DNA from 2 places in the Rossellomorea marisflavi genome. Region 2 is predicted to be linked to the other one. Evidence: predicted binding sites of a transcription regulator. Region 2 holds the regulator's gene; the other holds the start of a gene.
The links. Region 2 encodes LexA, which represses DNA repair genes until DNA is damaged. Its sites were predicted from a motif close to CGAACATATGTTCG; they were not measured.

Region 1: the regulator LexA is predicted to act here: its motif matches at 2,115-2,128, upstream of K6T23_RS05095 (YolD-like family protein).

The regions. Positions count from the first base shown of each region.
Region 1 covers NZ_CP081870.1:947,054-951,481, forward strand. The annotation lists gene carB (carbamoyl-phosphate synthase (glutamine-hydrolyzing) large subunit) at 1-803, shown strand, start outside; gene K6T23_RS05085 (VOC family protein) at 889-1,341, opposite strand; gene K6T23_RS05090 (YybH family protein) at 1,517-1,951, opposite strand; gene K6T23_RS05095 (YolD-like family protein) at 2,157-2,495, shown strand; gene K6T23_RS05100 (GNAT family N-acetyltransferase) at 2,832-3,248, shown strand; gene K6T23_RS05105 (histidine phosphatase family protein) at 3,252-3,833, shown strand; gene K6T23_RS05110 (metal-dependent hydrolase) at 4,008-4,428, shown strand, end outside.
Region 2 covers NZ_CP081870.1:2,026,453-2,030,880, forward strand. The annotation lists gene K6T23_RS10640 (SulP family inorganic anion transporter) at 93-1,550, opposite strand; gene K6T23_RS10645 (recombinase family protein) at 1,673-2,215, shown strand; gene lexA (transcriptional repressor LexA) at 2,268-2,888, opposite strand; gene yneA (cell division suppressor protein YneA) at 3,046-3,369, shown strand; gene K6T23_RS10660 (YneB family resolvase-like protein) at 3,381-4,031, shown strand; gene K6T23_RS10665 (DUF896 domain-containing protein) at 4,101-4,331, shown strand.

The sequences.
Region 1 (4,428 bases), 1.1 Mb from region 2:
CAAACAAGCTCACACGATTTTTGAAGATCAAAGGATTAGTTAATATTCAAGCGGTGTATTCCAACCAACAAATCTACTTAATCGAGATAAATCTACGCTCAAGTAGAACATTGCCATTTATTAGTAAGATCTCAGATCTTAACATGGCTGCCCTCGCTACCAATTGTCAGTTGGGATACTCGCTTTCATCAGATGATAGGTCGAAGAATGAAAGACCAAGGGATGATGTATTCTATGTGAAGGCGCCGGTCTTCTCTTTCTCCAAAATGACAGCTATTGATCCCATTCTTACACCCGAAATGAAGTCTACTGGAGAAGTAATTGGATATGACAAACAATTCGACCTAGCGGTATTAAAGTCTTTTCAAGCAGCTGGGCTGAGCTTGGGAATTGGAGAAGAACAGGCTTTAATTCTAGTAGATTTCATCAATGACCATCTTGAACAGCTTCTTGAAAGATTGTCTTGCCACACCTCAGAGTTCCTCTTTGTTGAGGGTGAGAAAAAAGGTACGGGTCATTTAAATCAAAACATAAAAACAATCAGTTTATCTGAAGATATCTTATCTGAATTAATCAGGAAAATGAAACAAAAATCGATAGGGATCGTGATCGATTTGCGAAGAGGTAAGAGTAAGTGGGAGAAGGAGCTGAGAAAGAATGCTGTTCAACACAATATTCCACTATTTACAAATGTAGATACCCTTTCCTTATTTGTTACTTCTTTAGAAACAAAGGATAGAATGCAGGATCAAAAGCTTGGCGTACATCCTTTTTATGAAAAGGAAAATGTACGATTGAGGTAGATTGCAATAGACCATTTTTAAAACGACTTAGTCGTGATACAGTCTAAGTCGTTTCTTCTATCTTCTAATGGAATCATATTGTGTTTTAGTTCTCTGCTATCCACTCACTCAAATACATCATCCCGTTCGCATCTCCCGGATTTTCAAGGGGGCAGATCAGCTCCAGGCTGTTGCCGTCGGGATCGGGGAAGTGGATTTTTGCGTGGGCCATCCCGTTATGTGCCATGATGAACGGTTCCACGGGTTCGAATCCGAATGCTTTGCGGGGTGTGCAGCCGCGCTCGATCAGCCAGGGGACGGACTGCTTCAATTCTTCCAGTGAAACGTGGAAGGCGATATGCCGGATGGAAGGGTGATACGCGAGTTCCACACAATCCGTTTCCCATAGCCCGAGCCAGCTTCTTTCTTTCTCAATCCCCATGAACGCAAGCCCGTCCCCTGCGCGGTGGGAGAGCTCCAAACCCAGCCCCTCGTAGAATGCGATGGAACGATCTACGCTCCTTACGGGAAGATGGGCTTCGTATAATCCTTTGATCATGGTCATGACCTCCTTTTCTATACTGTACCTTGACGAACGGGTGGATTCGACGGGCAAAAGGCCGGGTTGGTATGAGACATAAGGTGGAGGTAAAGGGGATAGAGAGGTTCCTCCCATTTGAAAAAAGCTTCGTCCCTTCAGCAATTATGTGGAGGGAAGAAGCTTTTTACGGTTTTCATCTCAGGTGGAACATTCCTTTTCCCGTGTTCATATCGATCGGCAACGAAGAATGTTGATGGGCGATGACCCAAGACCCCTCAATCTTTTTGAGACCGAATGTAAACCGGTTCGCGATCTGTCGAAGTTTTTCTTCCGATTCTTTCGTATACGCAGCAAACACCACTTCACAATGAACAAAAGCGACTGTATTGCTTTCCTCTACCTTTATTTCGTTAAATAGGACTTTGAGGATCTCTCCTTCTTCTCTCAAACCTGTAAACCATTCGATCACATTCTTTCTCCACTCTGAGATCCCTCTGCATTCCCAGTTGCCCCAACAATCATAAATGTGAACATCCTCGGCATGGATAGATAAGAATTTCTCCACATCCTGTTCGTAAACGGCCGTTTTGTATACTTCAAGAACATCTTTTGCGGCACCATTCTTCATTTTGAGTACCCCTCTCTAATAATCATCTCGACTAGTCATTCGAGGCTACCTGGTTAATTCCTTTTTTATAGAGGAATTATCCCGTTCCCAATCATCTAGGTAAATGGGTGGAGATAATTGGCAGCCTATAAGCCTTCTGTCTCAATACGTCTCATTTCGTAAAAGAACAGATGTTCGGTTATACTACCGGAAAGAGGTGATTGAAATGATAAGAGACAGAGGGAAAATCAAATGGACGTCGCTCATGCTCCCGGAGCACGTCAAGGAACTGAGGGATATTTGGGAGGTTTTCGAGCGCGATCAGAAGCCTGAAGTCGACATCTTTGCCATGACGGAGATGGAGGAACGGATCCGCTACGCCATGGAGTACCACCTTCCCCTACGTATGAAAATCTGGAATGAATTGAAGGGGAAATGTGAAATGACGACGGGGACGGTTCATTATCTCAATGAGCGGGACCGGAAGCTGATACTTGAGTGCGGAGATGAAGGATTCGTCAAGGTGCGGGTGGAGGATCTGATTTCGGTGGATGTAGTGGAATAAGAGCGACAGGGACACTTGCGGGAGCGTGAGTGTCTTTGTTTATGGAAAATAAAAGGAAATCGTACAGGGGATATGATATGGTAATAGAGAAGTTTTTTTACGAGCGGTTATTCATCAAAGAGAGATAAATGGGGGTGGAAATCATGTTGAAGAAATTCACCATGACGGGGAAAATCCTTTTTGCGATGGGGTTCATACTCTTTGTGCTAAGCTCTTTTCTGTATTCAGAATTCAACGAGGAAGGCTACTAGAAGATGGGGTTGGTCATCGGTGCACTAGTGGCCATCAGTTCCAACTTCTTTACAATCAAACGTGCATCCAAAAGGAGAGCCTGACATGATTAAACAAATCGATCACCCGCAAGCCTGGGAGCTCCGCCACACCGTCATGTGGCCGGACCGACCCTATGACTATATCAAGGTGGAGGGCGATGAATCGGCCCTGCACTACGGACTCTTTCATGAAGGTGACCTGAAGTCCGTCATCTCCCTCTTCATCGAGGAAAGGGAGTGTCAGTTCAGGAAGTTTGCCACCCTTGATGAAGAGCAGGGAAAGGGCTACGGGAGCCGACTGCTTGACTATGTACTCGAAGAACTAAAAGCCATGGGCATCCGCCGGATCTGGTGCAACGCACGCATCGAGAAAGCCGGCTTCTATACCCGGTTCGGTCTTCGTGAAACCGACCGCCGCTTCACCAAAGGCGGCAAGACGTATGTGATCATGGAAATGACACATGCGTCAAAGGAGGGGTAGCCAATGGAGATCACATTCATCCGACATGGGCAGGGGGAGCATACGCTGAGCCTGCCGGAAAGCTTTCAGTTGGAGGACCCGTCATTGACGGAAGCGGGGAGAGAGCAGGCGAGAAGCCTTTCGTCCGTTTTCGATGTCACGAAGGATGATCTAGTGGTGGCGAGCCCTACGCGAAGGACCTTGCAAACGGCCTCCTTGATTGCCGGTGAATCGGGGTGCAGGCGGGTCGTGCATCCGTTGGTGTCCCCGAGGATGTTCCCGCAGAAGCAGGGGGCAATGACCCTTCCATGTGACCGGATGCTCGACCAGGAGACAATTGGAACCGAATTTCCTGGGTTTGAGTTGGGATCAGGGATGGACCGAAACATGTGGACGTCAGGTATCAATGTCTTGCCCCATGACGAGTTTGCAGAATGCGCAGATGTCTTTTTACGGTGGGCTGAGGATCAGGGCGCCCATCACGTGTACGTGGTATCCCATGACGGGACAATCACAGCGTACCGGGAGCGATTGAGAAGAGAAACGCTATCCAGAGCCGACTTCTTAAATGATGCGGGCTGGATCAGGGAGCAGTATGGACAGTGAACGCTACAAGAGGCTGCCTCACAGCAGCCGGTAGTCATGCGTTCTGTTCACGGATGATTTTCAATCGGTTCAGCAATCCGAAGAAGTGTTCATTGTAAAGGACCATTCTGTTTTACCGGCTGATCAAACGGGTAAACTACGTCTGTAAACATTTACGGAAGCGGGGAGATAATGATGAAGATCTCATATCATGGCCACTCAGTGGTGAAATTCGAAACCAACGGAAAAACGATCCTTGTTGATCCGTTCATCAACGGGAATGAATATACCGATCTAAATGCAGATGACGTCAAAGCTGATGTGATCATCCTGACCCACGGACATAACGACCACGTGGGTGATACTGTCGCCATCGCGAAAAGGAATGACTCCTTGGTGATTGCACCGAACGAGCTGGCGAACTATCTTGGCCTTCAGGGCCTCAATACTCATCCGATGTCAATCGGCGGAGCGCGAGAGTTCGACTTCGGTAAGGTGAAATTCACCCAGGCATTCCATAGCTCAAGCTATACAACAGAAGATAACGAAATCATCTATACCGGCATGCCGGCAGGCTTCCTCTTGATGGCTGAAGGGAAGACGATTTACCACGCAG
Region 2 (4,428 bases):
TGGTTTCGATGAGAGTAAAAGGAAATTGTCCGCTAATAAAAGGATGATCATAGGGGAAACGGATGCCTGGGCATCCGTTTTGCATTGATTCATTAAGCTGTTAAAGTCGTTTTTTGGTCTATCAACAGTAAGGAGTCCTGAATCTTTTTACTTGATGAGCTAAGTCCGATCGTTTCTACTTCACACCCCTGGTCTTTGAACTTCGTCAAAACTTTGGCAAGGGCTGCCACAGCGGACTCATCCCAGATCTGTGCACCGGTAAAATCGATTTTGACATGTTGTACCTCATCAGACAATTGGAATGCACCCACAAGCGTATCCACGGATGCAAAGAACAATTGACCCTCCACTTTAAAATGACGATTCACACCCTCCACTTTTTCCGTCACCTTCAGCTTGGATATCTTGGCCACAAAGAACATGGCGCTGAGCAATACCCCTGCAATGACCCCTTTTGAGAGGTCGTGAGTGGCAACCACGATGGCGACGGTGATGAGCATCACTGCGGCATCTGCTTTAGGGGCTTTCCTGATGTAACGGAATGATGACCAGTCGAACGTACCGATAGAGACCATGATCATGATTCCGGCGAGAACCGCCATGGGGATCTTCACGACGAAATCCCCAAGTACGATGATTAGGAACATCAGGAAAGAGCCTGCAACAAAGGTGGATAATCGCCCCCGTCCACCTGATTTTACATTGATCACCGACTGACCGATCATCGCGCATCCGGCCATCCCACCGAAGAATCCATTGATAATATTGGCGATTCCCTGACCCCTTGCTTCCTGATTTTTATTGCTGTCCGTATCCGTCATGTCATCTACGATGGAAGCCGTCATAAGGGATTCGAGTAATCCTACAATCGCGAGGGCGAGTGAGTAGGGTAAAATGATACTCAATGTCTCAAGTGAGAACGGGATATCGGGAAGGAAGAACGATGGCAAGGTCTGACGTATCGTCCCGAGATCTCCCACGGTCCTCAAGTCTGCTTTTGAAATCAAGGCAATGGCAGTAAGCACCACAATAGCCACTAGGGGTGAGGGGATGGATTTTACGAATCGGGGGAGCACATACACAACCACCAATGTCACCGCCACAAATACATAGGTCATCCCATTAATGTTGAAAAAGTGAGGCACTTGAGCTGAAAAAATCAGAATGGCCAAAGCATTCACGAATCCGATCATCACAGCGCGTGGGATGAATTTCATGAGCCTTGCGATTTTACATACCCCGAACAGGAGTTGGATGACTCCTGTCAGGATAGTGGCTGCCAACAGATAGTTTAACCCATAATCTTTGACAAGAGGGACCATGACAAGGGCCATGGCACCGGTAGCAGCAGAAATCATGGCAGGTCTTCCGCCGACAAAGGAAATGATGACGGCAATACAAAAAGAAGCGTATAGCCCGACCATTGGATCGACACCGGCTATGATGGAAAAGGCAATGGCCTCAGGAATGAGCGCAAGGGCTACGACGATTCCCGAAAGGATGTCTCCCCTGACATTCGAAAACCATTGTTGTTTTATGGTATTCTTCATATTGTCACCTCTAAAAAATCATAAATTTTAATTCAATAGAAAACAGTTTATCACCGTTTTTCCCAAAAGTGAACCTTTTCGGGAAAAACAATTCCAAACAGGAGAGGGGGAAGGAGATAGGTATGATCATCGGATACTACAGACCGAGCAATGATGATCCTGAAGGACGGATTCAGGAGAAAAAACTGCTGGGAAAAAAATGTACGGTTCTATACAAGGAGGAACATTCTTCACCGAAGAGGAGAGTGAACTTGGAAGCACTGCTTGCAGAAGCAGGGCAGGGGGATACGGTCGTCGTGGCTTCTTTAATCGACTTTGCTGATTCCACCCGGCAGCTATTGGAACTGTTGAACGAGTTAGAAACGAAAGGGACACAGTTCATTTCCATATCTGAAGGGCTGTCGACCAGTCCTGGGAAGACGTACCGTTTTCAGGAGGTATTGGAGCATCTTATAAGCTTTCAAAGTGATGTGATCAGTGAAAGGACAAAAAAGGGCATAGGAGAAGCGAAAGAAAAGGGAGTCAGTACGGGGCGACCGCGAAAGCCTGATGAAAACGTAAAAAAGGCCATAGCCATGTATGAATCAAAAACCTACAGCCTGGCAGAAATAAAAGAAAAAACGGGCATCAGTAAGTCCACTTTATACCGCTATCTTGAAAGATAGAAGAAAAGGAGCTTCCGCCACATGTGACGGAAGCTCCTTTTAGCTTGTCATTTTAATGAACTTGACGGTAGACACCGACGACCTTGCCCAAAATGGATACATTGCGTAGGATGATCGGATCCATGGAGGAATTTTCAGGCTGAAGCCTCACGAAATCTCTTTCTTTGAAGAATCGTTTCACGGTCGCTTCATCTTCTTCCGTCATGGCGACTACGATCTCCCCATTGTTGGCGGTTTGCTGTTGCCTTACGATGACGAAATCCCCGTCGAGGATACCGGCTTCGATCATACTGTCACCCATGATTTCCAGCATGAAAGTATGCTCGTCAGCAGGAGCCATTCTTTCCGGGAGAGGAAAGTACTCTTCGACATTTTCAACCGCTGTGATCGGTTGACCGGCTGTGACTTTCCCGATGAGGGGAACATTCACAACATTATGGCGGGGGATCGAGTCTTCCACCAGGTCGAGGATCTCGATGGCTCTTGGCTTGGTCGGATCCCGGCGGATGAGGCCTTTGCTTTCGAGTCGGGCCAGATGGCCGTGGACAGTGGAGCTTGAGGCAAGTCCAACGGCTTCCCCGATCTCACGTACGGAAGGCGGATAGCCCTTTTCTTTTACGGAGCTTTTGATATATTCCAAGATATCCTGCTGCCGTTTGGATAGTTTTGTCATAGTCACGCACCTCAATCTATCGATCTTATGTTCCCATTATAACATGGGGATGGGAACGATACAAACATAAGTTCGAATTTTTGATTGACTCCAAACGGATGTTCGTATTATGATGGATACAACAAACAGAACAAACATTCGTATGGAGGGGAACATTATGGTAGGCAAACTTTGGGCGAATTACTCATATATACTCGTATTTTTTGGTTTGGCACTTATGGCTTCAATCTATTTCATTCTTCAAATGGGAGGCGGAGTATCTTATCATAGTATCGAGGTACAGGATGGTGATACGCTCTGGACCATCGCAGAGGAATACAGCAGCGACTCTTCCATGTCCACCGATGAATTTATCAAGTGGGTGGGAGAAAGGAATAATCTTTCCACTTATACAATTTCTGCGGGTGATTCACTAGTGCTTCCAGTCGAAAAGAAGCTCGGGATCAACGGGGATTATCAGTATGTCATGAACGAGGAATAGAGGGATTTTTAATGAATGCAATCATCTACTGTCGGGTGAGTACGAAGAAAGATACACAGGAAACATCACTCGAACGTCAGGAAGAAGAACTGTCCAAGCTTGCGCTGGAGTATGGGATGCAGGTGGCATCGGTCATAAAGGATCAGGCAAGTGGTTATGATCTTGACCGGCCAGGCGTCCTCGAGATGCTGGACATAGTAAGGGATCAGTCGATCGATGCGGTATTGATCCAGGATGAGACGAGGATTGGAAGGGGCAATGCGAAGATTGCCCTGATCCATTGCCTGTTGAAAGAAGAGGTCAAAATTATCAGTCAATCCCACAGCGGCGAGCTCCACCTGTCGGACTCCGACTCCATGGTCATCAATATCGTAAGCATGGTGGAGGAATATCAGCGCAAGCTGCATAACCTGAAGATTAAAAGGGGGATGAAAAGGGCAGTTGCGAACGGGTTCCGTCCCCAGAAGAATCTGAAGAACAAAGGGAATATCGAAGGCAGGGAACGAAAGGAAGTCCCCGTCGAAGAAATCGTCAGGCTTCGCAAAAATGAGCTGACATTTGCAGAAATTGCCGCTACTTTGCGTGGGTTTGGCTACGACGTTTCGAAGGCAACCGTTCATCGGCGCTATAAAGAACATATGGACTCCATCGATCAAGCGTAACCCTTGTCATCACCCTTTATATTTAGTAACATGTCGTTATACGTTACCGAAATTAAAGGGGTTTTATAGATGCTTTCAAAAGAAAAAATGAACCGGATCAATGAATTGTCCAAAAAATCCAAGTCTACCGGGCTTTCAGCAGATGAAGCGAAGGAACAGACCAGGTTGAGGAAAGAATATCTTGAGACGTTCCGTCAATCCATGAAAGGGACCATAGAGAATACCAGAATCTTTGATCCTGATGGGAATGAAGTGACGCCCAAGAAAATACAAGATATTCAAAACAAAAAGAAACACTGATTGTAAGTCCATACTGGATCACGCTGCCTTTTAAGCGTGGTCCTTTTTATTACGTCGAATGAATGAGGCAGTGGTGAATTCAGAATGGATATCGGTT